3 regions of the Streptomyces sp. NPDC086787 genome follow, and region 3 is predicted to be linked to each of the others. Evidence: riboswitches for the same ligand, from Rfam matches in the RefSeq annotation. Region 3 holds a riboswitch; each other region holds the start of a gene.
The links. Region 3 has a riboswitch for cyclic di-AMP ahead of ACIPK3_RS20375 (C40 family peptidase). Riboswitches for the same ligand answer to the same signal wherever they lie in the genome.
Positions count from the first base shown of each region.

Region 1: another riboswitch for cyclic di-AMP. It lies ahead of ACIPK3_RS29090 (M23 family metallopeptidase); the one in region 3 lies ahead of ACIPK3_RS20375 (C40 family peptidase).
Region 2: another riboswitch for cyclic di-AMP. It lies ahead of ACIPK3_RS24750 (C40 family peptidase); the one in region 3 lies ahead of ACIPK3_RS20375 (C40 family peptidase).

Region 1 is NZ_JBIVBC010000017.1:18,034-27,320, reverse strand. It holds gene ACIPK3_RS29125 (hypothetical protein) at 1-1,084, shown strand, start outside; gene ACIPK3_RS29120 (ABC transporter ATP-binding protein) at 1,122-1,847, shown strand; gene ACIPK3_RS29115 (FtsX-like permease family protein) at 1,844-3,040, shown strand; gene ribA (GTP cyclohydrolase II) at 3,060-3,713, opposite strand; gene ACIPK3_RS29105 (MarR family winged helix-turn-helix transcriptional regulator) at 3,807-4,316, opposite strand; gene ACIPK3_RS29100 (dihydrofolate reductase family protein) at 4,364-5,494, shown strand; tRNA gene ACIPK3_RS29095 (tRNA-Met) at 5,555-5,628, shown strand; cyclic di-AMP (ydaO/yuaA leader) riboswitch at 5,864-6,023, shown strand; gene ACIPK3_RS29090 (M23 family metallopeptidase) at 6,031-7,053, shown strand; gene ACIPK3_RS29085 (PrsW family intramembrane metalloprotease) at 7,087-8,490, opposite strand; gene trmB (tRNA (guanosine(46)-N7)-methyltransferase TrmB) at 8,501-9,287, opposite strand, start outside.
Region 2 is NZ_JBIVBC010000011.1:182,446-191,732, reverse strand. It holds gene ACIPK3_RS24760 (ATP-dependent Clp protease proteolytic subunit) at 1-477, shown strand, start outside; gene ACIPK3_RS24755 (hypothetical protein) at 484-792, shown strand; cyclic di-AMP (ydaO/yuaA leader) riboswitch at 1,097-1,319, shown strand; gene ACIPK3_RS24750 (C40 family peptidase) at 1,323-1,796, shown strand; gene ACIPK3_RS24745 (ATP-binding protein) at 1,886-2,344, opposite strand; gene ACIPK3_RS24740 (helix-turn-helix domain-containing protein) at 2,558-3,424, shown strand; gene ACIPK3_RS24735 (DUF397 domain-containing protein) at 3,441-3,665, shown strand; gene ACIPK3_RS24730 (8-amino-7-oxononanoate synthase) at 3,746-4,873, opposite strand; gene bioB (biotin synthase BioB) at 5,021-6,253, shown strand; gene ACIPK3_RS24720 (adenosylmethionine--8-amino-7-oxononanoate transaminase) at 6,246-7,526, shown strand; gene bioD (dethiobiotin synthase) at 7,528-8,244, shown strand; gene ACIPK3_RS24710 (class I SAM-dependent methyltransferase) at 8,357-9,058, shown strand; gene ACIPK3_RS24705 (ABC transporter ATP-binding protein) at 9,214-9,287, shown strand, end outside.
Region 3 is NZ_JBIVBC010000008.1:51,289-60,575, forward strand. It holds gene ACIPK3_RS20335 (class II aldolase/adducin family protein) at 1-423, shown strand, start outside; gene ACIPK3_RS20340 (DoxX family protein) at 519-1,037, shown strand; gene ACIPK3_RS20345 (hypothetical protein) at 1,062-1,271, opposite strand; gene ACIPK3_RS20350 (PspC domain-containing protein) at 1,258-2,553, opposite strand; gene ACIPK3_RS20355 (PspC domain-containing protein) at 2,787-4,079, shown strand; gene ACIPK3_RS20360 (LuxR C-terminal-related transcriptional regulator) at 4,076-4,795, shown strand; gene ACIPK3_RS20365 (NlpC/P60 family protein) at 4,799-5,875, opposite strand; gene ACIPK3_RS20370 (hypothetical protein) at 6,265-6,618, shown strand; gene ACIPK3_RS20375 (C40 family peptidase) at 6,646-7,626, opposite strand; cyclic di-AMP (ydaO/yuaA leader) riboswitch at 7,635-7,807, opposite strand; gene pcrA (DNA helicase PcrA) at 8,027-9,287, shown strand, end outside.

The DNA.
Region 1 (9,287 bases), on a different contig from region 3:
GGTCTTGACGTGCCTGGGCCACGCCGACGAGATGCCCCGCACCGCCTTGGCCCGTCTCGTGGCCGACACCGCGCGCACAGCCGAACCCCTCCCGGTCCTCTACGCCGTCGAGGCGTTGCGAGCGGTCGGGGTGCGGGCCCCTGCCACGCGGGCCCTGAGGGGCTCCGATGAGCTCATGACGGCCGGCTGCGGTGGGTCCGACCCGATCCAGCGGGCGGCGTCGGCCCTGCTGCGCGGGCAGTTGACGCGGCAGACGCGGGCCTGTCTGCTGCCCTCCCTGCGGGACTCCGACACCCAGACGCGCTGGGTGGTCCGGCGTGCGCTCACCATCGGCGCCGCCCGGTCGTCGGAGGCGCTGCCCGCCCCGGTGGGGAGCATCCGGCCCGACGGTCTGGTCGCCAAGTCCCCGGCCCAGCTGGGCACGCTCACCGCCACCTACAACGCCGCGCGGGCCCTTACCGCCGCTGCCCAGCAGAAGCACGCGCCGGACTGGCTGAAGAAGCGCCTGAAGCAGCTCGGTTCGGATCCGGGACTCGATCCCTCCGACCGGGCCCTGCTCGCCATGACGTGCCACCGGCTGACTCTGGCCTGCGGACCGCAGGCCGACAAGAGCGCCAAGGAGGCGGCCGGGCTGAAGGTACCGGGCCGCCTCACGACGGAGAACCAGCATGGCTGGTACGGCGCCATGGCAGCGCGTGCCGAGTTCGGCCTGGGCTGTCCGCGCACCTCCGTCGAGCTACCCGAAGGGAAAGGGGAGGTCGACAGGCTCTCTTCCCGCTCTCTGCGTATCGCGGTGGTCCTCGCCGACGCGGGGTGTGAGGCGCAGGCGAAACAGCTCACCAGGGGAGTCGATCTCGTGGCACGGGCCCGCCAGGCGCTGCGGACAGGGGACCTGCTGACCGCCTCCGATCTCGTGCAGGCCGCCCTCGCCTGTGACCGGGACGTTCCGCAGTCGTTGTGGGACGAGATTCCCGGCCTGCTGAAGCGCTATCGCGACGCGAGCCACCCGGACCTGTACGCCCCCTCACCGGGCGGTGCCGCCTCCGCGGATGCCACCAGAGCCGCCTACTACCTGCTCGCCTGAATCGCTCCGGCCCTTACCGCGGAAGGACCCCCGCCCCATGAACACCGCCTCCCCGCCCGCCGTCGTGGCCGAGGGCCTGGCCTTCGGTTACGCCTCCGGCGATGGCCTGACCTGCGCGGACCTCACCCTCGAAGCGGGTGAGACGGCCGCCGTCGAGGGACCTTCGGGCTCGGGCAAGAGCACGCTGCTGGCCGTACTCGGGCTGATCCTTTCGCCGACCGCCGGTTCCCTGAGCATCGTGGGCGTGGACACCCGCTCCCTGTCCCAGGCCGAGCGGGACCAGCTGCGCCGACGCTCCATCGGCATCGTCCTGCAGGACCTGGGCCTGCTGGCCTTCCTCAACGCCTGGGAGAACGTCGCCGCCGCCTTCGGCCCCCGTCTCGCCCGCCACCGCACCGCGGCCCGTGACCTGCTCGGGGCCCTCGGCATGGGCGACCTTGCCGACCGCCCGGTGACCGAACTCTCCGGAGGTCAGCGGCAACGGATCGCCGTGGCCCGCGCTGCGGTGAAGCAGCCGGTGCTCGTCCTGGCCGACGAGCCGACCTCCGGCCTCGACCCGAGGACCGCGGACTCCGTGCTGAAATCCCTGCGCGCCTGTGCCGAACAGGGCGCGGCCGTACTGCTCGTCACCCACGACCCCACGGTCGCCGGGGCCTGCGACCGGCGCCATGTGCTCGACGGGGGAGTGCTGTCCGCCACCGCCAGGGAGAACGCCGGTGGGCCAGGTAACGCGGGCAACCCCGGTAAGGAGAAGCTGGGATGAGCCGCTGGAGCCTCTACACCTGGCGGCGCGACGGACGTTCCTTGCGCAGGGCCCTGCCCACCCTCACCGTTCTGGCCGCGCTGCTGACCACCTCCGCCGGTGCGGCGGCCGGTGCCGCCGGGGCCGTCGAGCGGGACGTCCTGGGCTCGGGCGGGCTCACCCAGATCGAGCTCTCCTCGTTCGAGGGCGACGCGTCGGTCCGTCCGCTGACCACCTCGGCGCTGCGGGACGCGGCGCATGTGCCGGGTGTCCGGCGGGTGGTCGCCGACTACTCCTCGGTGCTGTACGCCGAGGAGGACGGGACGTACGACCTGACCAGCCGCACTCTGACACCGGGCGACGAACTGCCCGTCACCGGGGGCGGGATCCCCGCGCGGCTCGGGCCGGGCGAGGTCGTGGTCCCCGCGGCCGCGCAGGGCACCGACTTCGCCCCGCTGCTCGGCCGGACCGTCGCCTTCGGGTACACCAGGGCGACCGGGGGCGCGTCCGGTACCACCGCCGTGATCAAGTTGAAGATCGTCGCCCTGTACGACCCGGCGTGGCAGGTCGACGGACCGGGGGTCGCCTATCTCTCGGAGGACACCGCCGCGTTGCTCGCCGCGGCACGTGCCGGCCAGGACCCCGGGGTCTTCCGGGACAGAGAGGGCGCGCAGTCCGCTGTCGTAGTGGTCGGGCACCAGCGGCAGGTGGCCGCCGTCACCAGGTCACTGCAGGCCGCCGGGTTCTCGGCGTCTCCGGTCTCCGACCGGGTCCGCAACCTTCCCGGTCTGTTCGGTGTGGCGGATCTCGCCATGCGCGCGGGGGTTCTCGTTCTGGCCCTGGCCGCCATCGGGCTCGGTGCCGTCCGGGCCGCGGACAGCGCGCGTGCACGGCTCGGTCAGTTCGCCGTCCTGCGGATTCTGGGGTCCGGCCGTCCCGAGCTGCGCCGGATCCTGCTCGGTGAGGCCGTTCTCTCCGGTGGTGTGGCGGGTGTGGTCGGTGCGGTCGTCGGCACCGGTCTCTCGGTGCTTCTGGCCGGTCCGCTCAGCGCCGTGCTCGGGCTGCCGATCGGCCTCACGGACGCCCTGCCCGGGCCTGCCTGGGCGGCTGCGGCGGTTGTGCTGCCCGCGCTCGGTCTGGCGGTCGGCACCCTGCTCGGCAGCCGTGAAGTCCTGCGCAGCGACCCCTACCTCACGGCACGGGCGCACGGCTGAGCCGCGGCTGCCGGCCGGCTCAGCCCGCGTTCCGCTCCGTCAGTTCCGCCATTTCCGTGAGCTCGCCCAGTGGCAGCGTGTGCTGTGTCTGGAGGACCTTTGCGCGGAGGTAGCGGACGTTGTGGGGGGTGGTGAAGACGCCGGTCGGGACGCGGTCGCGTACGGAGACGCCGAGGGTGCGGAGTTGTTCCGCCTTGTCGGGGTTGTTGGAGAGGAGGTCCAGTTCCGCGATGCCGAGGGCGTGGAGCATCTGGGCGGCGGCGGTGTAGTCGCGGGCGTCCTCGGGGAGGCCGAGGGCGGCGTTGGCCTCGTAGGTGTCCAGGCCCTGGTCCTGGAGGGCGTAGGCGTCCAGCTTGTTGTAGAGGCCGATGCCGCGGCCCTCCTGGCGGAGGTAGAGCAGGACGCCGCCGTGCTCGGCGATGCGTTCCACGGCTTCGCGGAGCTGGGGGCCGCAGTCGCAGCGGGCCGAGCCGAGGACGTCTCCGGTCAGGCACTCGGAGTGCAGCCGGACCAGTGGGACGGGCCCGGGGTCGCCGAGGACGATGGCGAGGTGTTCCTGGCCGTCCGTCAGTCCGTGGAAGGTGACGAGGTCGGCGTCGACGCGGTAACCGTCGTGGAAGCGCAGCGGTACCCGGACGCGGGCGCGCGGCGTGGCGGCGGGGGTGTCGGGCATGCGGGGTCTCCGGGGTCCAGGAGTTTCAGATTTGAAGCAGTTCCAGTGGATGCCGGGAACCCTACCTCTGCTTTAAATTTGAAGCAACGGAGATCAGGGCTTCGGTGAGCGCCGCCGCCACGGCACGTCGTCCTGGGCGCTCCGCGCGTCGTCCGCCTGGAGGGCGTCGGCGATCCCGCCGAAGATCTCCTCCAGCTGCCGTACCTGCTCGGGGGTGAGGCGGTCGAACAGGGCGGCGCGTACGGTCGCCACATGGCCCGGTGCCGCGCGCTCCAGGACGGCCATCCCCTGCTCGGTGAGGACCGCGATGCTGCCCCGCTTGTCCGACGGGCATCCCTCGCGCCGCACGAGGCCGTCCTTCTCCAGCCGGCCCACGGCGTATGTCAGCCGGCTCCGGGTGATCTTCGACTGCTCGGCGAGTTCGGTCATGCGCAGTCCGCCCTCCGGTGCCTCGGAGAGGTTGGCCAGGATGGAGTAGTACAGGTGTGGCATGCCGGTGTCCTGCTGGAGGTTCCGGTCGATGGTGTCCTCCAGCAGCAGACTGCCGGCGATGTACGCGCGCCAGGCGCGTTGTTCCTCGGGGGTGAGCCAGCGGGTCGTCATGTCGCCAGTGTAAGTTTGTTTCAAACTTGAACCAAGGAGGGTGCTCGATGTCGTACCCGTACGTCCTGCTGTCCGCCGCCGTCTCCCTCGACGGCTACCTGGACGACACCGGCCCCGAGCGGCTCCTGCTGTCCTCCCCGGCCGACTTCGACCGGGTCGACGAGGTACGGGCGTCGGTCGACGCCATCCTGATCGGCGCCGGCACCGTTCGCGCCGACAACCCGCGGCTCCTCGTCTACTCGCCCGAGCGGCGCTCCGCCCGGGTGGCCGCGGGCCGGGCCGAGTACCCGCTCAAGGTCACCGTCAGCGCCTCCGGCGAACTCGACCCGAACGCGAAGTTCTGGCACACCGGCGGCGAGAAGGTCCTCTACACGACGGACAAGGGTGCCGACCGGGCACGGGAACTCGCTCTCGCCACCGACGTCGTTCCGCTCGGAGCCGATCTCGACTGGCGGGCGCTGCTCACCCACCTGTCCGAGGAGCGCGGGGTGCGGCGGCTGATGGTCGAGGGCGGCGGCACCATTCACACCCAGCTGCTCCGTGCGGGCCTCGCCGACGAACTCCAGCTGGTGCTCGCCCCGCTGCTCGTGGGGGAACCGGCGGCGCCCCGGCTGTTCGGGCCCGGCGGCTACCAGGGCGGCCGGCTCCGGCTCGTGGAGACCCGCCGTATCGAGGACGTCGTCCTCATGCGGTACGAGCCGACCGCGCCCGGCGCCGGGCGGTCCGTCACCGCGGCCGACCGGCACTGGACGCGGATCGCCTGCGAGCTGGCCGCACTGTGCCCGCCCTCGGACACGGCGTTCAGTGTGGGCGCGGTCGTGGTGGCCGCGGACGGGACCGAACTGGCCCGGGGCCACTCGCGGGAGGGCGGAGACCCGCACGCGCACGCCGAGGAGGCGGCGCTCGCCAAGATCGACCCCGCCGATCCGAGGCTGGCGGCCGCCACCGTGTACTCCAGCCTGGAGCCCTGCGCCCGGCGGTCGTCCCGGCCCGCTCCCTGCGCGCGGCTGATCCTCGCGGCGGGAGTACGGCGCGTGGTCACGGCCTGGCGCGAGCCGGACACGTTCGTGACGGATGCCGACGGGAGCGGGCTGCTGGCGGGCGAGGGCGTGGACGTGGTCGTGCTGCCCGAGTACGCGGAGGCGGCCCAGGAGCCGAACCGGCACCTGCTCGGATAAGCCCTGGATAAACCCGTGTGCTCGGCACTCCGAACATGGCGTATGCTTGAGGAACAACGACGCGGGGTGGAGCAGCTCGGTAGCTCGCTGGGCTCATAACCCAGAGGTCGCAGGTTCAAATCCTGTCCCCGCTACTGAAGGCTCAGGGCCGGAATCCATTGAATGGGTTCCGGCCCTGAGTGTTTCCCGGGGTCCGACAGTTTCCGGCTTCCGGGGTGGGATAGCTCGCCCGGTTTTAACCGGTCCTGACCCCTAACTTCCGTCAGGGAAACGGTAATGATCAAGCCGAACGGCTTGGAATCCAGCCTCGGGGTCTATTAACGTTCGATAACGCAGCGCGGTCGTCCCAGCCGTCAGCCAAGGCGGCTCCGTGCGCACGCGCCGAATCCCGCAAGGGAACCGGGGAACCACCACTTTGGGGTGAATCACGCGGATGTCGCCGTATTCGTACGGCCGGTATACGCGCGTAGGAGACCTTCCTGCTCCGAACCCGTCAGCTAACCCGGTAGGCGGCGGAAGGAAAGGAGTGCGCCCGCGTGGCGTCCAACCGGCCTGCCCCTGAAGCCCCGTACGAGCCGAGTCGGCATCCCGAGACCTTCGGCTACGGCGACTTCCGCGCCGACGAGGGCCCCTGGGAGGAGTGGAATCCCACCGAGGATTCCCTTCAGCAGGTACGCGGCCGGCACCGCGTCGCCAAGCAGCGCGGCGGCGGACTCGCCCGCAGCTCCACGGTTCTCGGCGTCGGCGTCATAGCCGCCGTCGGCGCGGGTGGCATGGCCAGCGCCAACACCGGGAAGCCGCCGGTGTCCATCGCCATGCCCGACCTGCCCTCCGTGGATTCCCTGCTCGGCAACGGCTCCCAGGAGACCCCCGCGGGCTCCGGCACCGCGCTCAGCGCTCTCGGTGTGTCCTCCGACGACAGCGCCCAGGGCGCCGACGACGCCGGTGAGGCGCTGCGCAACCGCATCATGGCGCAGGCCGAACGGCAGCAGGGTCAGGCCGAGAACAAGGCCACCGCCGCCGCCGACCAGCGCATCCTCGCCGCGGCCGCCCAGGCGGAGAAGGTGGCGGCGACCCAGGCGGCCGACGCCAAGGAGAAGGCGGCCGCCGAGGTCAAGAAGCAGGCCGAGGCCGAGCGTCTCGCCAAGCTGGCCAAGCAGTACACGCTGCCGACCTCCTCGTACACGATCACCTCGACGTTCGGCCAGGCCGGCGCCATGTGGTCGTCCGGCTATCACACCGGCCTCGACTTCGCCGCCCCCACGGGCACCCTCATCAAGGCCATCCACAGCGGCACGATCACCGAGGCGGGCTGGGCCGGCTCCTACGGCTACCGCACGATCCTCACCCTCAACGACGGCACCGAGCTGTGGTTCTGCCACCAGTCCTCGATCAGCGTCAAGACCGGCCAGAAGGTCGCCACGGGCGAGATCATCGGCCGCGTCGGCGCCACCGGCAACGTCACCGGCCCGCATCTCCACCTGGAGGTCCACCCCGGCGGCCAGGCCACCGGCATCGACCCCATGACCTGGCTGCGGGGCAAGGGCCTCAACCCCTGAGTCCCCAGGCCTGAAGGCCCGAGGCCCGAGACGTCAGGGGTGGTACGGGTGGTGGACGGGGTGCGGCGACTGCTGCTGCGCCGGATGCGGCGGCCCCGCCTGGCCGTACACGCCCTGGCCGCCGTACCCGCCCGGTGCGCCGTACATCCCTTGAACCCCCTGCGTCCCGTACGACGGCCAGGGCACCGCCACCGGCATCCGCACCGGTGCCGAGGCCCGCGCCGCGTACTCCATCGCGGGCCGGGCGACATGCCGCAGCTTCCACAGTTCCGCGAGCAGTTCGCGCTCCCGCACGGCGAAGTCGGGGTTGGCCTGCCCGCGCCGTCCCCGGCGCCGCAGAAGAGCCAGTGACGTCGCGTTCTTCTCGTAGTGTCCGACGGCCCGCGCGGCCGGCTTGCCCAGGTGGTGGCCGGCGTAGTCGCGGGCCAGCTGCCGGGCCCGCATCGAGCCCAGGGCGAACGGCTCCGCGAGCCCCAGCCAGCCGGCCAGGACGTACACCGGGAGTTCCTCGCGCACGGTCCGCAACTCGTTCTGCCGGGTCCAGATCGCCAGCCAGATCAGCAGCCCGAACACGGGCACCATGAACCCCGCGTACACGGCGAGGAAGCCGTACGGGCCGAAGGTCGAGGAGCCGTTCCAGAACGCGTGCATGCCCATCGCGAGCAGCAGTCCGCCGATCGGCACCAGTACGCGCCGGGCGCGCCGGTGCTGGGCGGTGAGCGCGGAGAGGCCGAAGCCGATGCCGGTGAGCACGGTGAACAGGGGGTGCGCGAACGGGGACATGATGATGCGCACGAAGAAGGTGCCGACGGTGACGGAGGCGGCGCCGTGGCCGCCGGTGATCTGGTCGGTGCCGAACGCGGTGCCGAGATAGAGGATGTTCTCGGTGAAGGCGAAGCCGGTGGCGGTGACCCCCGCCACCACCATGCCGTCCACGATCCCGGTGAAGTCCCGCCTGCGGAAGAGGAAGATGAGGAGGACGGCCGCGGCCTTGGCGGACTCCTCGACGACGGGCGCTATGACGATGGCGCCCAGGGTGTCCGCGCCCGCCGGGTCGGCGGTGGTGGTGGCTATCCACTTGGTCGCGAAACTGTTGGCCACGATGGCTATCAGGGCGGCCGCGCAGGCGCCCCACGCGAACGCGAAGACCAGGTTCCGCCAGGGTCCGGGTTCCACCCGGTCCAGCCAGCGGAAGGCGGTGACGAGCATCGGCACGGGCAGTACGGCGAGACAGATCCCGACCAGGAACCCTTGCGTGCCGGTCTGTTCACGGACGAGCGCGAGGATGACCAGCCCGGAGAGCGCGAGCAGCGTGATCAGCGCGCCGTACCGCACCCCCGTGCGCTGCCACCAGCGTGGATGCCGGAGTACGACGTGGGCCGGACCGGTGGGCGGTATCGGATAGGCGTCTATCGGATACGCGGGGAAGGTGGGCACGGCACCGACCCTAACGCCGCCGCGGTTCGGGGTGCCGCGCCCGGCGGAACAGCAGGTCGCTCACCGTGTGCCCCTTGTCCAGGCCCTGTCCTTCGAAGCGGGTCAGCGGCCGGAAGGCGGGACGCGGGGCGAAGCCGCCGTCGGGCTGGGTGTTCTCGAAGTCCGGGTGCGCGGTCAGCACCTCCAGCATCTGCTCCGCGTACGGCTGCCAGTCCGTCGCGCAGTGCACGAGCGCGTCCGGCCCCAGGCGGGTGGCGGCGAGGTCGAGGAACTCGGGCTGGATCAGTCGCCGCTTGTGGTGCCGCTTCTTCGGCCAGGGGTCGGGGAAGTAGACGCGCAGCCCGTCGAGCGAGTCGGGCGTGAGCATCTCGCGCAGCAGGATGATGGCGTCCCCGTTGCCCACCCGCACATTGGACAGGCCGCCGCGGTCGGCGAGGTTGAGCAGGTTGCCCTGGCCCGGGGTGTGTACGTCGACGGCGAGGATGTTGAGGCCCGGGTCCTGGGCGGCCATCTGCGCCGTGGCCTCGCCCATGCCGAACCCGATCTCCAGCACCACGGGGTTGTCGTTCCCGAACAGCTCGCCGAGATCGATGGTCTGCTGCCCGTCGATGTCGAGCCCCCACTTGGGCCACAGCCGCTGCAACGCGTCCGCCTGTCCCGTGGTCACCCGGCTGCGGCGCGGCTGGAAGCTGCGGATCCGCCGCTCGAAGTGCGAGCCGGCCGGATCGGCCTGCGGGCCGTCGGGGAACCGCGGCTCCCCCTTGGTGCGGGAGTGCCGGACGGGGACGCCGGGGGCG
Region 2 (9,287 bases), on a different contig from region 3:
CTCATGCATCTCGAGTACGCGAGCCCGGACCGCGGCATCTCGCTCTACATCAACTCCCCGGGCGGCTCGTTCAGCGCGATGACCGCGATCCACGACACGATGCGGTACGTCGGCTGTGACGTGGAGACGGTCTGCCTCGGGCAGGCCGGCCCGTCCGCCGCGGTGCTGCTCGCCGCCGGTACGCCGGGCAAACGGTTCGTACTGCCGGGCGCGCGCGTGCTGCTGCGGCAGCCGTCGCTGCCCGAACCGACGGAAGGTCAGCCGAGCGACCTGGCGATCCGGGCCCGGGAGTTGGAGCGGGTCCGCGCGCGACTCGAGGAACTTCTCGCCCGGTACACGGGGCGCACCCCGGAGCAGGTGCACGAGGACCTGGAGCGTGACCTCGTCCTCGACGCGCGGGGCGCACTGGAGTACGGGCTGGCGGACGGGGTCGTAACGAGCCGCGAGGCGTCCCGCACCGCGCCGGGCGAGAGGTGACCGCCGATGCTGCCGCCGGAACTGCCGCCGCTGCCCGCCCTGACCCGGGCCGAGGGCGAACTCGTCGACCGCTACCTCGACGCGGTCGACCTGCTGGGCCGGATCAACCCGGCGCAGCAGGAGGGCACGTACAGCGGGCTGCGGGCCGCCCAGGCCCTGGTGTCCGCGGCGACGGCGCTGCGCGACGCGCTGGCCGTCATGCACCGGCGGGGTGAGTCGGAACTGCACGCGGCCACCCTGGCGCGGGCGATGCGGGTGCTGGACGGGGAGCGCCGAACCGCCCGGGTCACCGTTCCGCCGAGCCGGACGGGCTGACTTCCGTTCGTCCGCAAGGGTGTTGAAACGGCCCAGAAGGCTTACCCCCGTACGGCGTAGCCGAGCGTCCGTTCGTGAGCCCGTAGGAGTTGCGCAACACGCCTGTCAGAGCCGGACGGTGGGGTACTCCGCCGCTGGTCCGGGGGCCGTTCGCCCTCTCGACCATGACTCGAACACAGCAATGTCCACCCGAACGGGTGAGTGGTGAGTAACCCCACAAATCCCCGATTCCATTGGGTTTTTCGGACACGGGTGAGTGAAGATCCCTGTCTGACGACAAGCCCCCGCCACAGCGGCGGGGCGGTCCGGGTGGACGCCGAGTCCTGCCGCCTCCCGGATGACCGGTCGACAGGAGTGGATCGGCAGGAGTGGAGGACCCAAGCAAGACGGGTCGCCGGAACGGATGTTCGCTGGTTCATCTGTTCGTTCTGAGCGTCCCTTGGGGTGAAGCCGCGGCAACGCGGCCGGGCTACTTCGCCAGCCCGAATCCGACAGGTCATCCTTCACAGGCGGCTGACGAAGGGTTGCGCATGACTGCGCTCAATCGTGTCCCGTCGCTCATGGCCCGTGCCGGTACGGCCTCGGCCCTGACCATCGCCGCAGTGGGCGGCTCGATCGTGGTTCCGGGCATGGCGTCCGACGCCGCGGCGGCGACGACGGCTACGAAGGCACTCCAGATCGCGGCTTCGAAGAAGGGCGCCCCGTACAAGTGGGGCGCCAGCGGTCCGCGACGGTTCGACTGCTCGGGGCTGACGCTCTACTCGTTCAAGAAGGCGGGCAAGAGCCTGCCCCGCACGGCCGCCCAGCAGTACAACAAGACGCACCACGTCTCGTCCGGGCACCGCAGGGCCGGCGACCTGGTCTTCTTCCACTCGGGATCCAACGTGTACCACGTGGGGATCTACGCCGGTAAGGGGAAGATCTGGCACGCCCCGAAGAGCGGGGACGTGGTGAGACTGCAGAAGATCTGGACGAAGAGCGTCTGGTACGGCCGGGTCGGCTGAACCGCCGAGGGGGCGGCGGCTCGCATCGCGGCGTCGCCCCCTCGGGCCCGGCCCGTCCCCCGCGCCTCCCCGGCGCCTCCCGGCGCCGGTCAGGGGTCCTGCTGCCCCGCGGCCGTCAGCGGCTGGGCGGTCACGGTCCACGGCAGTTCGATGGCCACGGTCTTGCCGCCCTCCCGCGTGGGCCGGACGCAGAGTCTGCCGCCGCACTCCGCGGTCAGCCAGCGGATGATCACCATGCCCCGGCCGTTGTCCTGCTGCACGGCAGCGGGTAGCCGCTTGGGGAAGCGCGGATGACTGTCGGTGACGCCGATGCTCAGCCGCTCCGCGCGGTCGAGCACGATGTCCACCGTGAACGTGGGCGACTGCCCGAAGGTGTGCTGCACGGCGTTGGTGGCGAGTTCCGAGACGATGAGCCGGATGGTGTCGGCCACCTCGGTGTCCGACGGCAGACCCCATTCCGCGAGGGTTCCCAGTACGTAGGAGCGGGCCGCGGCGACCGAGACGGGATCGCTCGGCAGAGTTACGGACGCTTCCAAATGATCTGCCATGGCGACGTCGTCCCTTTCACGCGGGACCGGAGTCCGACACGCTGCGGATGGTTCGAGTACGGTCCCGGACTGGTGCTTCGCCGCCAGACTGCCACCACCGCCCCGGCCACGGGTATCGATCCGCCAAGATGTGCATATATCTGTCGCTCGATGCGGTGAACTCTGCGACGGCAGAGCGTATTTGGGCGGCCCGGGTGGAGTAGGGAGTAGTCCATGCAGAACGGTCCCGCGGTGCGCCGCCGGAAACTCGGCGCCGAACTGCGCATGCTGCGCACCGGGGCGGGTCTCACCAGCGGTGAGGCGGCCCGGCTGGTGGGCTGGCACCAGTCGAAGGTAAGCCGTGTCGAGACGGGCGCGAGTGGAGTGAAACCGGCCGATGTGCGGTTACTCCTGGACGCTTACGGGCTGACGGACCGCCAACTGCGCGAACTGATCATGGTATTGGCGGGCGCGGACGACATGGGCGGCCGACACCACTGGTCGCACGCCTACCGCGGGGTGCTTCCGCCCGCCTACCGGGACTTCATCAGCCTGGAGTCACAGGCGAGCACGATGCGCACACTTGAGACGTCGGTGGTCCCCGGACTTCTCCAGACCCCGGCCTACGCACGTGCGGTGACCAGGGCGGCCGTACGCCCGGGCGACGACGCCGAACAGCGGCTCGACGCGCTGGTGGCGGTGCGGCTGGCCCGCCAGGACGTGCTGCGGTCGGATCCGCCGCTGAAGCTGAGCGCCGTACTGGACGAGGCCGTGCTGCACCGGCAGGTCGGCGGTCCGGAGGTGATGGCGGGGCAGTTGGAGCGGCTGGCTCAGGCGGCGCGGCTGCCCCAGGTACGGCTTCAGGTGCTGCCGTTCGCCGCCGGCGCCCACATCGGCATCACCGGACCTTTCGTTATTTTGTCATTTCCGCGCACTTCCGATCTGGACGTGGTTGTTCTCGACCAGTTGACGAGTAGCCTCTATCTCGAACAGAAGGACGACCTCCGGGCCTACTCCGAGGCCTTCAAAACCCTTCAGGGCCACGCCCTTTCACCCGAGGAATCGATGGATTTCCTCGCCGGGCTGGGCGACGGCGCATAACGCGTAAGGAGGCACCATGACCGCACTGGCTCGGCACCTGCCCTCCAGTACCGAGCTGCACGGCGTGCGCTGGCTGCGCAGCAGCTACAGCACGGGAGCGAACAACTGCGTGGAGACGGCACGGCCGCGCTCCGGCCCGCTGACCGGACTGCTCGCCGTACGCGACTCCAAGACCCCCTCCGGGCCGGCGCTGCTGTTCTCCGCCGGGAGCTGGACCGGCTTCCTGGCAGCGCTCCGCTGACCCCCGTACCCCCCGGAGCGCCGCCCCACCGCCACTGACTCAGTGTCCGCCCAGGCGGTGCACGGCCGTGTCGTGCGGACTCACGGCCGCGCCTCGCCGATGACACGTACAGCGCGTTCGATCTCGGCCTCGGAGAGGTCCGCGCGGGCGGTCAGCCTCAGCCGTGAGATGCCGTCGGGCACGGAAGGAGGACGGAAGCAGCCCACGGCGAGGCCTGCCGTACGGCAGTCGGCCGCCCAGCGCACCGCCCCCTCGGGGGACGGCGCCCGCACGGAGACCACCGCGGCCTGCGGCCGTACCGCCTCCATACCCGCGGCGGTCAGCCGCGCGTGCAGTTCAGCGGCGACCTGGCGTGCCCGCGCCGCGCGCGCCGGTTCCCGGCGCAGCAGCCTCAGTGCGGCCAGCGCCGCGCCGACCGAGGCCGGTGCGAGTCCCGTGTCGAAGATGAACGTTCGTGCCGCGTTGACCAGATGGTCGATCACCCGGGCGGGGCCGAGCACGGCACCACCCTGGCTGCCCAGCGACTTGGACAGGGTGACGGTGACGACGACGTCCTCGGCGCCCGCGAGCCCGGCCTCGTGCGCCGTTCCCCGGCCGCCCTCGCCCAGCACACCGAGCCCGTGCGCGTCGTCGACCAGCAGCCCGGCGCCGCGCTCCCGACAGGCCTCGGCGAACGCGGCGAGCGGCGCGGCGTCCCCGTCGACCGAGAAGACCGCGTCGGAGACGACCACCGCGGGCCCCTCGTGCGTGCCGAGCGCCTTGCGCACCGCGTCCGGGTCGGCATGCCCGACGACCTGCGTGGTGCCGCGAGCCAGCCGGCAGCCGTCGATCAGCGAGGCGTGGTTGCCGGCGTCGGAGACGATCAGGGTGCCGTGCGGGCCGAGAGTGGTGACCGCGGCGAGGTTGGCGGCGTATCCGGAGGAAAACACCAGAGCCGCCTCGAAACCGCAGTATTCGGCCAGCTCGCGCTCCAGCTCGCCGTGCAGTTCGGTGGTGCCGGTGACCAGCCGGGAGCCGGTGGAACCGCCGCCCCAGGTGCGCACGGCGGCCGCGGCCGCGTCGGTGACCTCGGGGTGCCGGGCCAGGCCCAGATAGTCGTTGCTCGCCAGGTCGAGCAGCGGCGAGTCGGCCGGCCGGGGGCGCAGCGTCCGTACGAGTCCGGCACGCCGGCGCTGCTCCGCCTGGTGGTCGATCCAGCCGAACGCCATGGGTCCTCCGGGGCTTTTGTAGGTAGCGGACAGACACTAGCCGGACGCCCAGCCGCCCAGGGTGTGGCAATACCCACACGGTGATCCGTCTCCGTTGTGCAATCTCTCCTTGGCCCCGGGCGGTCCCGTAAGACAGGATCGGACCTCATGGACCTGCTGAACACGCTGGTGGACAAGGGGCTTCGGCGCGAGCTGCCGACCCGCGAGGAAGCACTCGCCGTGCTCGCCACCTCCGACGACGATGTGCTCGATGTGGTGGCCGCGGCCGGCAAGGTACGCCGGCACTGGTTCGGCCGACGCGTGAAACTTAACTACCTGGTCAACCTCAAGTCCGGCTTGTGCCCGGAGGACTGCTCCTACTGCTCGCAGCGGCTCGGCTCCACGGCCGGCATCCTGAAGTACACCTGGCTCAAGCCCGACGAGGCGTCCAAGGCGGCCGCCGCGGGCCTGGCCGGGGGCGCCAAGCGGGTGTGCCTGGTGGCCAGCGGACGCGGCCCGACGGACCGTGACGTGGACCGGGTGTCCGACACGATCAAGGCGATCAAGGAACAGAACGAGGGCGTCGAGGTGTGCGCCTGTCTGGGTCTGCTCTCCGACGGGCAGGCCGAACGGCTGCGCGAGGCGGGCGCGGACGCGTACAACCACAACCTCAACACGTCCGAGGGAACATACGCGGACATCACGACCACCCACACGTACGCCGACCGGGTGGACACGGTGCAGAAGGCACACGCGGCCGGCCTGTCCGCCTGTTCCGGTCTGATCGCGGGCATGGGCGAGAGCGACGAGGACCTGGTGGACGTGGTCTTCTCGCTGCGCGAGCTGGACCCGGACTCCGTTCCGGTGAACTTCCTGATCCCGTTCGAGGGCACCCCGCTCGGCAAGGAGTGGAACCTCACCCCGCAGCGGTGTCTGCGCATCCTGGCGATGACACGGTTCGTCTGCCCGGACGTGGAGGTGCGGATCGCGGGCGGCCGCGAGGTGCATCTGCGGTCGATGCAGCCACTCGCGCTGCACCTGGCCAACTCCATCTTCCTGGGCGACTACCTCACCAGCGAGGGACAGGCGGGCAAGACCGACCTGGACATGATCGCGGACGCCGGGTTCGAGGTGGAGGGCGCCGACGAGGTGACGCTTCCGGCGCACCGCGCGGACGCGGTGGGCGGATGCGGGTCGCACGCCGGGGCGGGCTGCGGGTCGCACGAGGACGCGGGCTGCGGGTCGCACGAGGGTGCGGGCTGCGGCAGCGTGTGTGGTTCCGCCGGGGAGGCCGCCGAGGCTCCCGCGGTCACCGCCGGTGCCGCGGCCAACGAGCCGCGTACGGATCTGGTCGCCGTCCGCCGCCGGGGCGCCGGAACGGACCTCGCGCCCAATGCCTGACCTGAGCGTGCCCGAACTGCTGGCACTCGACCGGCGGCACGTCTGGCATCCGTACGGGCCGATGCCCGGCCGGGACGAACCGCTCGTCGTGGAGTCGGCGAGCGGGGTGCGGCTGCGGCTCGCGGACGGCTCGGGCGAGCTGGTCGACGGCATGTCGTCCTGGTGGTCGGCGGTCCACGGCTACCGTCACCCGGTGCTCGACGAGGCCGCGCGGGAGCAGCTCGGGCGGATGAGTCATGTGATGTTCGGCGGGCTCACGCACGAGCCCGCCGTCCGGCTCGCCAAGCTCCTTGTCGACATGTCTCCAGAAGGGCTGGAGCATGTCTTCCTCTCCGACTCCGGCTCGGTGTCGGTCGAGGTCGCGGTCAAGATGTGCCTCCAGTACTGGCGTTCGCTCGGCCGGCCGGAGAAGCGGCGCCTGCTGACCTGGCGGGGCGGCTACCACGGCGACACCTGGCAGCCGATGTCCGTGTGCGACCCCGAGGGCGGGATGCACGAGCTGTGGAGCGGGGTGCTGCAGCGCCAGGTCTTCGCGGACGCCCCGCCCGCGGACTACGAGGAGACCTACGCCGAACATCTGCGTACCGAGATCGAGCGGAACGCCGGTGAAATCGCCGCGGTGATCGTCGAGCCGGTGGTGCAGGGCGCGGGCGGGATGCGGTTCCACTCCCCCGCGTACCTGCGGGTGCTGCGCGAGGCGTGCGACGCGCACGACGTGCTGCTGGTGTTCGACGAGATCGCCACCGGGTTCGGCCGCACCGGCGAGTTGTTCGCGGCGGACCACGCGGCGGTGACACCGGACGTGATGTGCGTGGGCAAGGCACTCACCGGCGGGTATCTGTCGATGGCGGCGACGCTGTGCACGCCCCGGGTGGCCGACGGGATCTCGCGCGGCGAGGTGCCGGTGCTGGCCCACGGACCGACGTTCATGGGCAACCCGCTGGCGTCGGCCGTGGCCTGCGCCTCGATCGAGCTGCTGCTGGGGCAGGACTGGCGGGCGGAGGTCACCCGGATCGAGACCGGGCTGAAGGAGGGGCTGGCACCCGCCGCCGACCTGCCCGGGGTGAAGGACGTACGCGTCCTGGGCGCGATCGGGGTGGTCCAGCTCGACCACGAGGTGGACATGGTGGCGGCCCGCCGCGCGGTCGTTCGCGAGGGTGTGTGGCTACGGCCGTTCCGCGATCTGGTCTATACGATGCCGCCGTACGTGACCGGGGACGCGGACGTGGCACGGATCGCGCGCGCGGTGTGCGCGGCGGCACGGGAGGGATGAGATGCCAGTACTGGTGATCACGGGGACCGGCACGGAAATCGGCAAGACCGTCACGACCGCCGCCGTGGCCGCCGCCGCGCTGGCCGCCGGGCGGTCGGTCGCCGTGCTGAAGGCCGCGCAGACCGGGGTACGGCCGGGCGAGCACGGCGACGCCGACGAGGTGGCACGGCTGGCCGGATCGGTGACGGCGACCGAACTCGCCCGCTATCCGGAGCCGTTGGCGCCCGGCACGGCAGCGCGGCGGGCGGGACTGGCTCCCGTGCGCCCGCACGAGGTGGCCGAGGCCGCCGCCAAACTGGCCACCGATCACGACCTGGTGCTGGTCGAGGGGGCGGGCGGTCTGCTCGTCCGGTTCGACGCGGCGGGCGGCACGCTGGCCGACGCGGCGAGTCTGCTGAACGCGCCCGTGCTGGTCGTCGCCGCCGCAGGGCTCGGCACCCTGAACACGACCGAGCTGTCGGCGCGTGAACTTCGGGCCCGGGGAATTGAGTTGCTCGGTGTGGTGATCGGCAGCTGGCCCGGCTCACCCGACCTCGCCGCGCGCTGCAACCTGGCGGACCTGCCCGAGGTGGCCGGGGCGCCACTGCTGGGCGCGCTCCCCGCGGGCGCCGCCGCGCTCCCGCCGGGCGACTTCCGGACCGCGGCGCCGGGCTGGCTGGCTCCCCGCCTGGACGGCACCTGGGACGCGGAGGCGTTCCGCGTCCGCGAGGCGCCGTAGCGGACGTACGGCGCCGCCGACGTCCCCGAAGGGGGGTGCGACGGCACCGTACGGGGGAGAATCCCCATGGATTCGTCCCGGCCGTCCTGGCCGTCGTGTCTGGGAGGTTGCCATGGGGGTACGGCCCGCGGGCTCCGGCAAGCCGGTGCGCGATCCCGTCCACCACCCGTTGTTCGCCCGCTGCTACGCCCGGATCAGTACGCGCGCCGAGACCAGATACGGCATGGCCGCGATGCGCCACCGGCTGCTCGCCGGGCTGTCCGGGCGGGTGATCGAGATCGGGGCGGGCAACGGGCTGAACTTCGCGCACTATCCGGCGGCCGTCTCGGAAGTGGTGGCGATCGAACCCGAACGGCTGCTGCGCCGGCTGGCCGTCCAGAACGCCCTGCGCGGTGACGTACCGGTCGACGTGGTGCCCGGCGCGGCGGAGGCGCTGCCGGTCAAGAGCGAGGCGTTCGACGCGGTCGTACTGTCCCTGGTGCTGTGCAGCGTCCGTGACGTTCCCCGCGCCCTCGCGGAGGTACGGCGCGTGCTGCGGCCGGGCGGCGAGGTGCGGTTCTTGGAGCACGGCAGGGGCGGCGGTCCGGCGATGGCGTTCGTGCAGCACGCCCTCGACCGCACCCTGTGGCCCGCCCTGACCGGCGGCTGCCACCTCACCCGCGACCCGGTCACCGCGCTGCGGACCGGCGGCTTCGAACTGGGCCCCTACCGGCGGGTGCTGCTCCCGGAGCGGGGCCCGACGCTGCCCACCTCGTACTGCGTCCTGGGCACGGCCTGGCGGCCCGGGACACGCGGGGACACGAACGGGGGCTAGGAACCCTGGATCCCTGGATCCCTGGAAACCCATGAACACGGCCCCTGCCCGGTGCGAGACTCCTCGGGTACAGGGGGGATTACGGACGTGCCCCCGATCACACTAGGCTCAGCCACGACACGGGAGTATGACGTCAGGCGAGCGAGGAGGCGGCGTTGTCCACACCTGCTGCGGAGCAACCGCCCGAGCGGTCGGGTGACGGGATCGCCGCCCGCGCCCGGGGACTGAC
Region 3 (9,287 bases):
TGCCACTCGGTGCACGGCCGCGCCCTGTCCGCGCTCGGTGAACTGCTCGACCCCATCAGCCAGGAGAGCTGCGCCTTCTACGAGGACCACGCCGTCTACGACGCCTACACGGGCGTCGCCGTCGACGCCGAGGAGGGCCGCCGGATCGCGGCCGCGCTCGGCTCCGGAAAGGCGCTCGTGCTGCGCAACCACGGCCTCCTGACGGTCGGCGACTCGGTGGACGCGGCGGCCTGGTGGTTTCTGTCGATGGAGCGGTCCTGCCAGGTGCAGCTGCTGGCGAAGGCGGCCGGCCGGCCCCTCCTCATCGACCACAAGCCGGCCGTGGCGACCCGCGAACAGCTCGGCGGCGACCTGGTGGCCTGGATCAACTACCAGCCGCTGTGGCAGGACATCAGCCGCAGCGAACCCGATCTGCTCAGCTGACAGAAAAAGACCGCGAGACGATTGAGCGGGACCGGATTGCTGTACGTATGGACTGTCGAGGGTCTGGGCACGCGGGCGAGAGGCGGCTGGGAACGATGACTCACCGTATCCGTACGGACACGTACATCTCCGCCTCCGATGGCGACTGGCGGGACACCGCCACCCGTTACGCCCTCCTTCCGCTACGCGTCTTCCTCGGTGTCACCTTCATCTACGCGGGCGTGGACAAGCTGACCGACAGCGCCTTCCTGAAGTCGGCGGGCACCGGCTCGATCGGCGACACCATGCGCGCCGTCCGCGACTCCTCCGCCATCCCGGCCCTGGTGGACCTGGCCCTGAAGAGCCCCGTCGGCTTCGGCTGCGCCATCGCCCTCGGCGAGTTGGCCGTGGGCATCGGCATCCTGGCCGGCCTGTTCGGCCGCCTCGCCGCACTCGGCGGCGCACTGATCTCCCTCAGCCTGTGGCTGACGGTGAGCTGGGCCTCCACGCCCTACTACTACGGCAACGATCTCGCCTACCTGATGGCCTGGCTGCCGCTGGTCCTCGCCGGCACCCCCTACCTTTCCCTGGACGCGCTGCTGCGCGCGAGGCGACGACAGCGGTCGGGTCTCTAGCCGCGCCAGGTCCTCAGCAGGCGGTCAGGTCTTCAGGGACTGCCGCCGACCACGGACGCGGCGTACCAGGACCCCCGTCGCCACGGCCAGGAACAGACCGCCCGCGACGAGCGGCACGACCGCGAACCACGGTGTGTCCCACGCTCCGAGCGCGTCACCGGCGAAGGCGCCGCCCGTCGCCGTGAGGAAGAGACCGGCGACCAGCCTTCCCGGCTGGAATTCATGACGCAGCACGACGCACCTCCGCCTGTCCCACTCCGACTCTCACACCGATGTCCAACGTGCCCGCCTTCTTGCTGCCCGAGGCCGGTGACAGCGTCACGTCCTTGTGTCTGCCCGGCGCCACATCCACGTCGTGCTTGTCGTCACCGGGCAACTGGATGTCCCCGACCCCCACATCGATGCTCAGCCGCACGGTCACGTCCGCCGGCACGATCACCCGCAGCCTGCCCGCACCCACGTCCGCCTCCGTCGTCACGGTCCGGCCGTCGGCGACCCTCACCCCGGTCAGGTCCAGGGTGCCCTCGCCGGTGCCGAGGCGGTACGACGACCGCACGTCCGCCGCGGAGACCGGCTCCCACGAGGTGCGTATCCAGTGCGCGGTGATGTCCTTGGGCAGAGCCGAGGCACCGGCGAGCAGCACCGCCGTGACGATCGCGAGGACCACCGACCCCGCACCCGTGCGCCCCAGGACGGCGCTGACGCCGATCCCGAGACCGAAGACGAGGAGCGCGCAGGCCAGACCGGCCTGCAAGCTGGTACCCAGCGGATGCCCGTGCCACATCAGGCCGGTGCCCAGGCCGCCGGCCAGCAGCGCGAGCAGAAAGACCCAGCCGCCGATCCAGCGCGGACCACGCGGCCGCGCGGGTGCGGCGCGCGGTTCCGTACGCTCGCCGGGAGAGGCGCCGCGGCCGGTGCCGACGGCCGCCGCGACGTCCCGGTCACCCGAGTCGCCCGGCCCCCACAGATAGCCGGTGCCGCCCACGTGTGTGCCGTCCTTGACGATGGGGTCGCGCCACCAGGACGGGTAGGAGGCGGGGACCGGAGGCGCCTGGGCCTCCGGCGGCGCGTCGGCCACCGCCTGCGCCGCCAGCGGGTCGGGGCCGGGGGCGCCACGCCGCCGCGACCAGTAGCCCGCGCCGATCAGCAGCTGGGACAGCACGAAGGCGAAGGCCAGCACCCCGCCGTTTCTCAGCATCGTCAGGAACACCCCGCAGCCGACCAGCGCGAACAGCACGGCGGTCAGGGCCTGCCCGTCGACCCGGCCGGTCAGCAGCTTGCGGACCTCGTTCTCCTCGTCGTCGGCGTACGGCACGAAGAGCCAGGCGAAACCGTAGAAGATGAGGCCGATTCCGCCGGCCACGGCGAGCACCGCGAGGGTGATCCGGTAGATCACGGGATCCATGTCCGTGTGCCGGCCCAGCCCGGCGCACACGCCCCCGACCATCCTGTGGCGCCGGTCGCGCCGGAACCTGGGGGACACCGCGGCCGTCGCGGCGTGCTCGTGATCCGTCATGGGTCCATGGTGACGGCCGCGGTGTCGGGACGGCAGCCGGGTTGACCCTGGGTGAACCCTGATATCGGCCCTGAGAGGGCCGGCGATCGCGAGCAGCCGGGCACGATCGCCGGGAGAGCCACGAAGATCGACGGAGTCCGAAGATCGGAAGATCGGCGGAGTCCGAAGATCAGGGGAGTCTAGGGGGCCGCCCCTGATGCCCCCGAAACCGCCGCCGTGTGACCATCGGTGGCATGCCGGAAGCCGCAGCAGCGCCCCTCGAAGACCCGCGGCCACCGCGCAAGCTCTACCGCAGCAGCGACGGCCGCTGGCTCGGGGGCGTGGCGCGGGGCCTCGCCGGGCACCTCGGGCTGCCCGTGATCTGGGTGCGCCTGGTGTTCGCCGGCCTGTTCCTGGCCGACGGACTCGGAGCCCTGCTGTACGCCGCGTTCTGGTTCTTCGTGCCGCTCGGCGTCGGCGGGGTCGGTGACCAGAAGCCGCCGTCCCTGGTCAGCACCGAGACCTCGCCGGACGGCCGCCGAAGACTCGTGACCCGTAAGCCGGACCGGGGCCAGATCGTCGCGCTGCTCCTCATGGTCGTCGTGGCCATGGTCTTCGTGAGCAGCGTCAACCTGGGCAACGGGGCCAAGGCGTATCTGCTGCCGGCCGTTCTCGTCGGTGCGGGCGTCGCCCTGGTCTGGCGCCAGGCGGACAACGCCCGCCGGGCCCGCTGGGTCGAGGTCGGCCGCCGCCGTCGCACCCTCACACTGCTGCGCGCGGTCGGCGGTGTCCTGCTCGTCACCGCCGGCGTCTCCGGCATCTTCGTGCTCCGCGGCTCCCCCTCCCACCTCGGCGCGGTCCTCCAGGCAGCCCTCGCGGTGCTCGTCGGCATAACCCTCCTCGCCGGGCCCTATCTGGTCCGGATGACCCAGGACCTCTCCGAGGAGCGCCTGATGCGCATCCGCGCCCAGGAACGGGCCGAGGTCGCCGCCCACGTCCACGACTCCGTGCTGCACACCCTCACCCTGATCCAGCGCAACGCGGAGAACGCGAACGAGGTGCGCCGTCTCGCCCGGGCCCAGGAGCGGGACCTGCGCGCCTGGCTCTACAAACCCGAGGGCACCGGCAAGGACGAGGACGAGGAACCGGTCACCCTCGCCGACGCGGTCAAGCGCAGCGCCGCCGAGGTCGAGGACAAGCACGGCGTCCCCATCGAGGTCGTCGTGGTCGGCGACTGCCCCCTCGACGAACGGCTCACGGCACAGATGCAGGCCGCGCGCGAGGCGATGGTGAACGCCGCCAAGTACGGTGGCGAGGGCGGCGCCGTGCAGGTCTACGCCGAGGTGGAGGGAAGGACGGTCTTCGTGTCCGTCCGGGACCGCGGGCCGGGCTTCGACCTCGACGCGATCCCGGCCGACCGTATGGGCGTCAGAGAATCGATCATCGGCCGTATGGAACGCAACGGCGGTACGGCAAGACTGAGAGCCGTGCCCGACGGCGGTACGGAGGTCGAGCTGGAGATGGAGAGGGTGGAGAAGACGTCATGAGCGACCCGACCGAGGCGAACGGCACGGCGGAAGCGGCGGAGGGCGGCGCGGCCGAACGCCGGGTACGGGTGGTCCTCGTGGACGACCACCGGATGTTCCGCACGGGCGTCCAGGCCGAGATCGGCCGGACCGAGGAGACCGGCGTCGAGGTCGTCGGCGAGGCCGCCGACGTCGACCAGGCCGTCACGGTGATCACCGCGACCCGGCCCGAGGTGGTCCTCCTCGACGTCCACCTCCCGGGCGGCGGCGGTGTGGAAGTGCTGCGCCGCTGCGCCGCGTTGGCGGCCGACGCCGAGCGGCCCGTCCGCTTCCTTGCGCTGTCCGTCTCCGACGCGGCGGAGGACGTCATCGGCGTCATCCGCGGCGGCGCGCGCGGCTACGTGACGAAGACGATCACGGGCACCGACCTGGTGGACTCCGTCTTCCGGGTCCAGGAGGGCGACGCCGTCTTCTCCCCGCGCCTGGCCGGGTTCGTACTGGACGCCTTCGCCTCCACCGACGCCCCGCCGGTCGACGAGGACCTGGACCGCCTCACCCAACGCGAACGCGAGGTACTGCGCCTGATCGCCCGTGGGTACGCCTACAAGGAGATCGCCAAGCAGCTGTTCATCTCGGTGAAGACGGTCGAGTCCCATGTCTCGGCGGTACTGCGCAAGCTCCAGCTGTCCAACCGTCACGAACTCACCCGGTGGGCCACGGCACGACGGCTGGTGTGACGCTCAGGCCACCCGCGTCGCCCCCGCGAACGGCATCTGGTCGATCGGGGCCAGACGCACCGGCGCCGACGGGTTCGGGGCGTGGATCATCCGGCCGTTGCCGACGTAGATGCCGACGTGGCTGATCCCCGAGTAGAAGAACACCAGGTCCCCGGGGCGCAGTTCGGAGCGGGAGACGCGCCGGCCCGCGTTGATCTGGGCGTAGGTCGTGCGGGGGAGGGAGAGCCCGGCGGAGCGGTACGCGGCCTGGGCGAGGCCCGAGCAGTCGAAGGCGTCGGGGCCGGTCGCGCCCCACACATAGGGGCTGCCGAGCTTGCGGTAGGCGTAGGCGACGGCGGCCGCGGCACGGGAGTCGGGGGCCGTGACGGAGCCGGGGGGCGTGAGCGGATCGCGTGCGTCGGGGGACGCCGACCTGGAGCCGCGGGCCGCGGTGGCGCCCGTCCCGTCGTATGCCGTGATCAGGCTCTGCTCACGCGGTGTGAGCCGGGACAGCAGCTCCCTCGCCTCGGCCAGCTTCCCGGTGACCGTCCTCTTCTCCCGCTTCAGCTCCGCCTGTCGGGACCTGAGCGACACCAGCTGCACCCGGGCGGCGCCACGCAGCTGCTCGATCTCCCGGAGCTGACTGTGCACCCGGGCCACGGCCCGGGACTGCCGGTCGGCCGCCAGGTCGGCGAAGGTGGCGCCCCGCAGATACCGGTCGGGGTCGCCGGAGAGCATCAGCCGCACCACGGGGTCGAAACCGCCGCTGCGGTACTGGGCGGCCGCCACCGTACCCAGCGTGTCCCGCGCCGTGTTGAGCCGCTCCTCGCCGCGGGCCGCCTCGTCGCGCAGCACGCTGAGCCGCCGTTCCGTCGCGTCGGCCTTCTCCTTGGCGCCGTTGTACTTCTCGGTGGCGGCCTCGGCCTCCTGGTACAGCTTGTCGACCCGCGCCTTGACCTGTGCCGAGGTCAGCTGCGGTGCGGCGTGCCCGGTGCCGTCGAAGGCGGTCGCGGTGGCCGCGCCCGCCAGGGCGAGGGTCGCCGCGGTGCGGGCGGTGCTGCCGCCCAGCGAACGCTGCCGGGGCTTGCGGTGCGCTGCCACCTGGGCCGTCACGTCCTTTCTCACGGCCGAGCTGTTTCGCGGGTCCGGCGGCGGCCCGCACAGGGGGAGCGAGCCGCCGCCGGACCCTTCTCGGCGGTGGTGGCCGACTGCCGCCCCTGGTTCTGGACGGCGGTGGGGAGCCGGTCACCTGGTGGAGGACGCTAAACCGGACGGTGTCGGCCCGGTAACAGCTGTGCGGAAGTGGCCCATTCGGGCGCCGTGGTGACCACATGTGATCGCGATCCGGGTCGGCGACACCGGCTTCGAGCAGCGTGGTGACCGAAGCGCCGGTTTCGGGTCGGGAGCGCGGGCGGGAGTGCTATGGGACGCGTCTCTGTGTGGGGGGCGGTGCCGAGGACGGGTCCGCATCCTGACTAGGCTCCGGAGCCATGGACGTACTCATCCATCTCTTCGTCGGCCTGCACATCATCGGCATCGCCGCACTCCTCGGCGGTTTCCTCACCCAGATGAAGGCGATGGGCCGTGGCACCGCCCGCTTCGTCCCGGCGATGCTGCACGGCGCGCTCACCATGCTGGTCACCGGAGTGATCCTGGTCGGCCTCAACCAGGCCGACGACCAGCACGTCAACAACATCAAGATCGGCGTGAAGCTGGCCCTGCTGATCGTGATCCTCGGGCTCGTCTACGTGAAGCGGGACGACGAACAGGTCGACAAGCGCCTCTTCGGCCTGGTGGGCCTGCTGACCACGGCCAACATCTTCATCGCCGTGCTCTGGACCTGACCGTCCCGCTTCCTTCCCCTCGGCCGCTCAGGCGGGGCGTACCACCCGGTGGATGATCGTCTCGCCGTCGTAGCGCACCGACTCCTCGCGCACACAGGCGCCCGGTTTCGGGGCGTGGATCATCGTGCCGTTGCCGATGTAGACGCCGACGTGGGTGCAGTCGTCGTAGAAGAACACCAGATCACCCGGCCGGGCGTCGGCCAGGGAGAGCGGTGCGCCCCAGACCGCCTGGAGACGGGAGTCGCGCGGCAGCTCGACGCCGGCCGTCTTCCAGGCCGCCTGGGTGAGGCCCGGGCCGTCGTACGAGCCGGGACCGGCCGCACCCCAGACGTACGGCTTGCCGATCTGCGCGCGGGCGAAGGCCACCGCCTGCTCGGCCCTGGTGGCGAACGAGGCTGCCGAGGGTATGGAGCCGTCGACGCCGATGGCGGCAGTGACGTCGCCGAGGATGGCGGCAGTGACGTCGGCGGGGAGGGCGACAGGGCCGTCGGTGGGGACGCTCCGCAGCGCGGTCAGCCGCTCCGACAGCAGCACGCGAGCCGCGGAGAGCTTCAGCTGCACGGCGGTCTTGGCGTCCTTCAGGTCCTCCTGGTCCGGCAGCTCGTGCCGCGGCGGCGCGGGCTCGGCCGGGGCTTCGGGGCCCGGGACGACCTCCTGCCTCTTCCGCACGGCCTGGCGCGCGTTCAGCCGGCCCATCAGCCTGGCCGGGCCGAAGTGGTCCTGCGGAAAGTCCGCGAGCATGACGGCGGCCGTCTCCGGCGCGGCGTCGCGCGCCCGCGGCCTGCCGGACCGCTCCCTGACCGGGTCGTGCTTCTCGGCCACCGGCGCGGTCCTACGGCGGTACAGGTCGTCGATCTTCCTCTCGATCTCCGCGGCGCTCGGCCCGGCTCCGTCGTCGGAGGGGGCGGCCCCGGGGGTCCGGGAGAGTACGGCCACCGGGGCGGGGGCCGTGGTGGCCGGGCCGGTGGCATGGGTGCCGACGGCGCGTGACTTGCGGTGCGACGCCAAAAGAGGCGACTCCTTCCATGCTCCGCCTACCGGGTTAGCTGTCGGGTTCGGGCGGGTGTTTCGGAAGGGTTGCCCTACGGCCGTGCCCCGTGCGGGACTGGGCCGATTCACCCCAGAGGTTCGGTGGGTCCCCGGCTCCGGCTGCCACGCGGTGGCACTCCGGACTCGGCGGAGGCCGTACGGCCCGGCGAGGTTCACCGGTAGAGGTCGTACGGCCTGTCCGTGACGGTAACCAACTCGTGTGGCTCATGTGAAGGTTGGCGAGGGATATGTCCGATACATTTCCGTGACCGGTTTCCGGAGTTCCGTTCATGTGATGGCACGTCTCCGGAGCGTGAGGCAACGGGGTGTCCAGGACCGGCAGCGCGCTGTCGGTGGGGCCCCCTAGACTCGGAGAGCGATGAGCAGCCTCTTTGACGACAGCTTCCTGGCGAACCTCCAAGCCCCGCGCGGCCACGCGGAGGAGCCCCCGCCACCGCCCGAGGACGACTACGCTCCGGAGCAGGTTCCGGACGATCTGTTCGGCGGGAAGTTCGACGTGCCGCCGGACCGGGAGGCGTACTACCGCGACGGCGCACCGCGTCCGCCGATCGACGCCGCAGCGCTCCTGGAGGGGCTCAACGAGAACCAGCGCGCGGCCGTGGTGCACGCCGGTTCCCCGCTGCTCATCGTGGCCGGCGCCGGCTCCGGCAAGACCCGGGTGCTCACCCACCGCATCGCCCATCTGCTCGGCGAGCGGCACGTGCACCCGGGCCAGATCCTCGCGATCACCTTCACCAACAAGGCCGCGGGCGAGATGAAGGAGCGCGTCGAGCAGCTCGTCGGCCCGCGTGCCAACGCGATGTGGGTGATGACCTTCCACAGCGCCTGCGTGCGCATCCTGCGCCGCGAGAGCAAGAAACTCGGCTTCACCTCGTCGTTCTCGATCTACGACGCCGCCGACAGCAAGCGCCTGATGGCCCTGGTCTGCCGCGACCTGGACCTCGACCCCAAGCGCTTTCCGCCCAAGTCCTTCAGCGCCAAGATCAGCAACCTGAAGAACGAGCTGATCGACGAGGAGGACTTCGCCGCCCGGGCGACCGACGGCTTCGAGAAGACCCTCGCCCAGGCCTACGCCCTCTACCAGTCACGGCTGCGCGAGGCCAACGCCCTCGACTTCGACGACCTGATCATGACGACGGTCAACCTGCTGCGCGCCTTCCCGGACGTCGCCGAGCACTACCGCCGCCGCTTCCGGCACGTCCTGGTGGACGAGTACCAGGACACCAACCACGCCCAGTACACGCTGGTCCGCGAGCTCGTCGGCACCGGCGCGCACGCCGAGGACGTCCCCCCGGGCGAGCCCGACCTGCCGCCCGCCGAACTGTGCGTCGTGGGTGACGCGGACCAGTCGATCTACGCCTTCCGCGGTGCGACCATCCGCAACATCCTCCAGTTCGAGGAGGACTACCCGGACGCGACGACGATCCTGCTGGAGCAGAACTACCGCTCCACCCAGACCATCCTGTCCGCCGCCAACGCGGTCATCGAGCGCAACGAGTCCCGCCGCCCGAAGAACCTGTGGACCAACGCGGGAGCGGGCGCGCGCATCACCGGCTATGTCGCCGACACCGAGCACGACGAGGCCCAGTTCGTCGCCGAAGAGATAGACCGTCTCACCG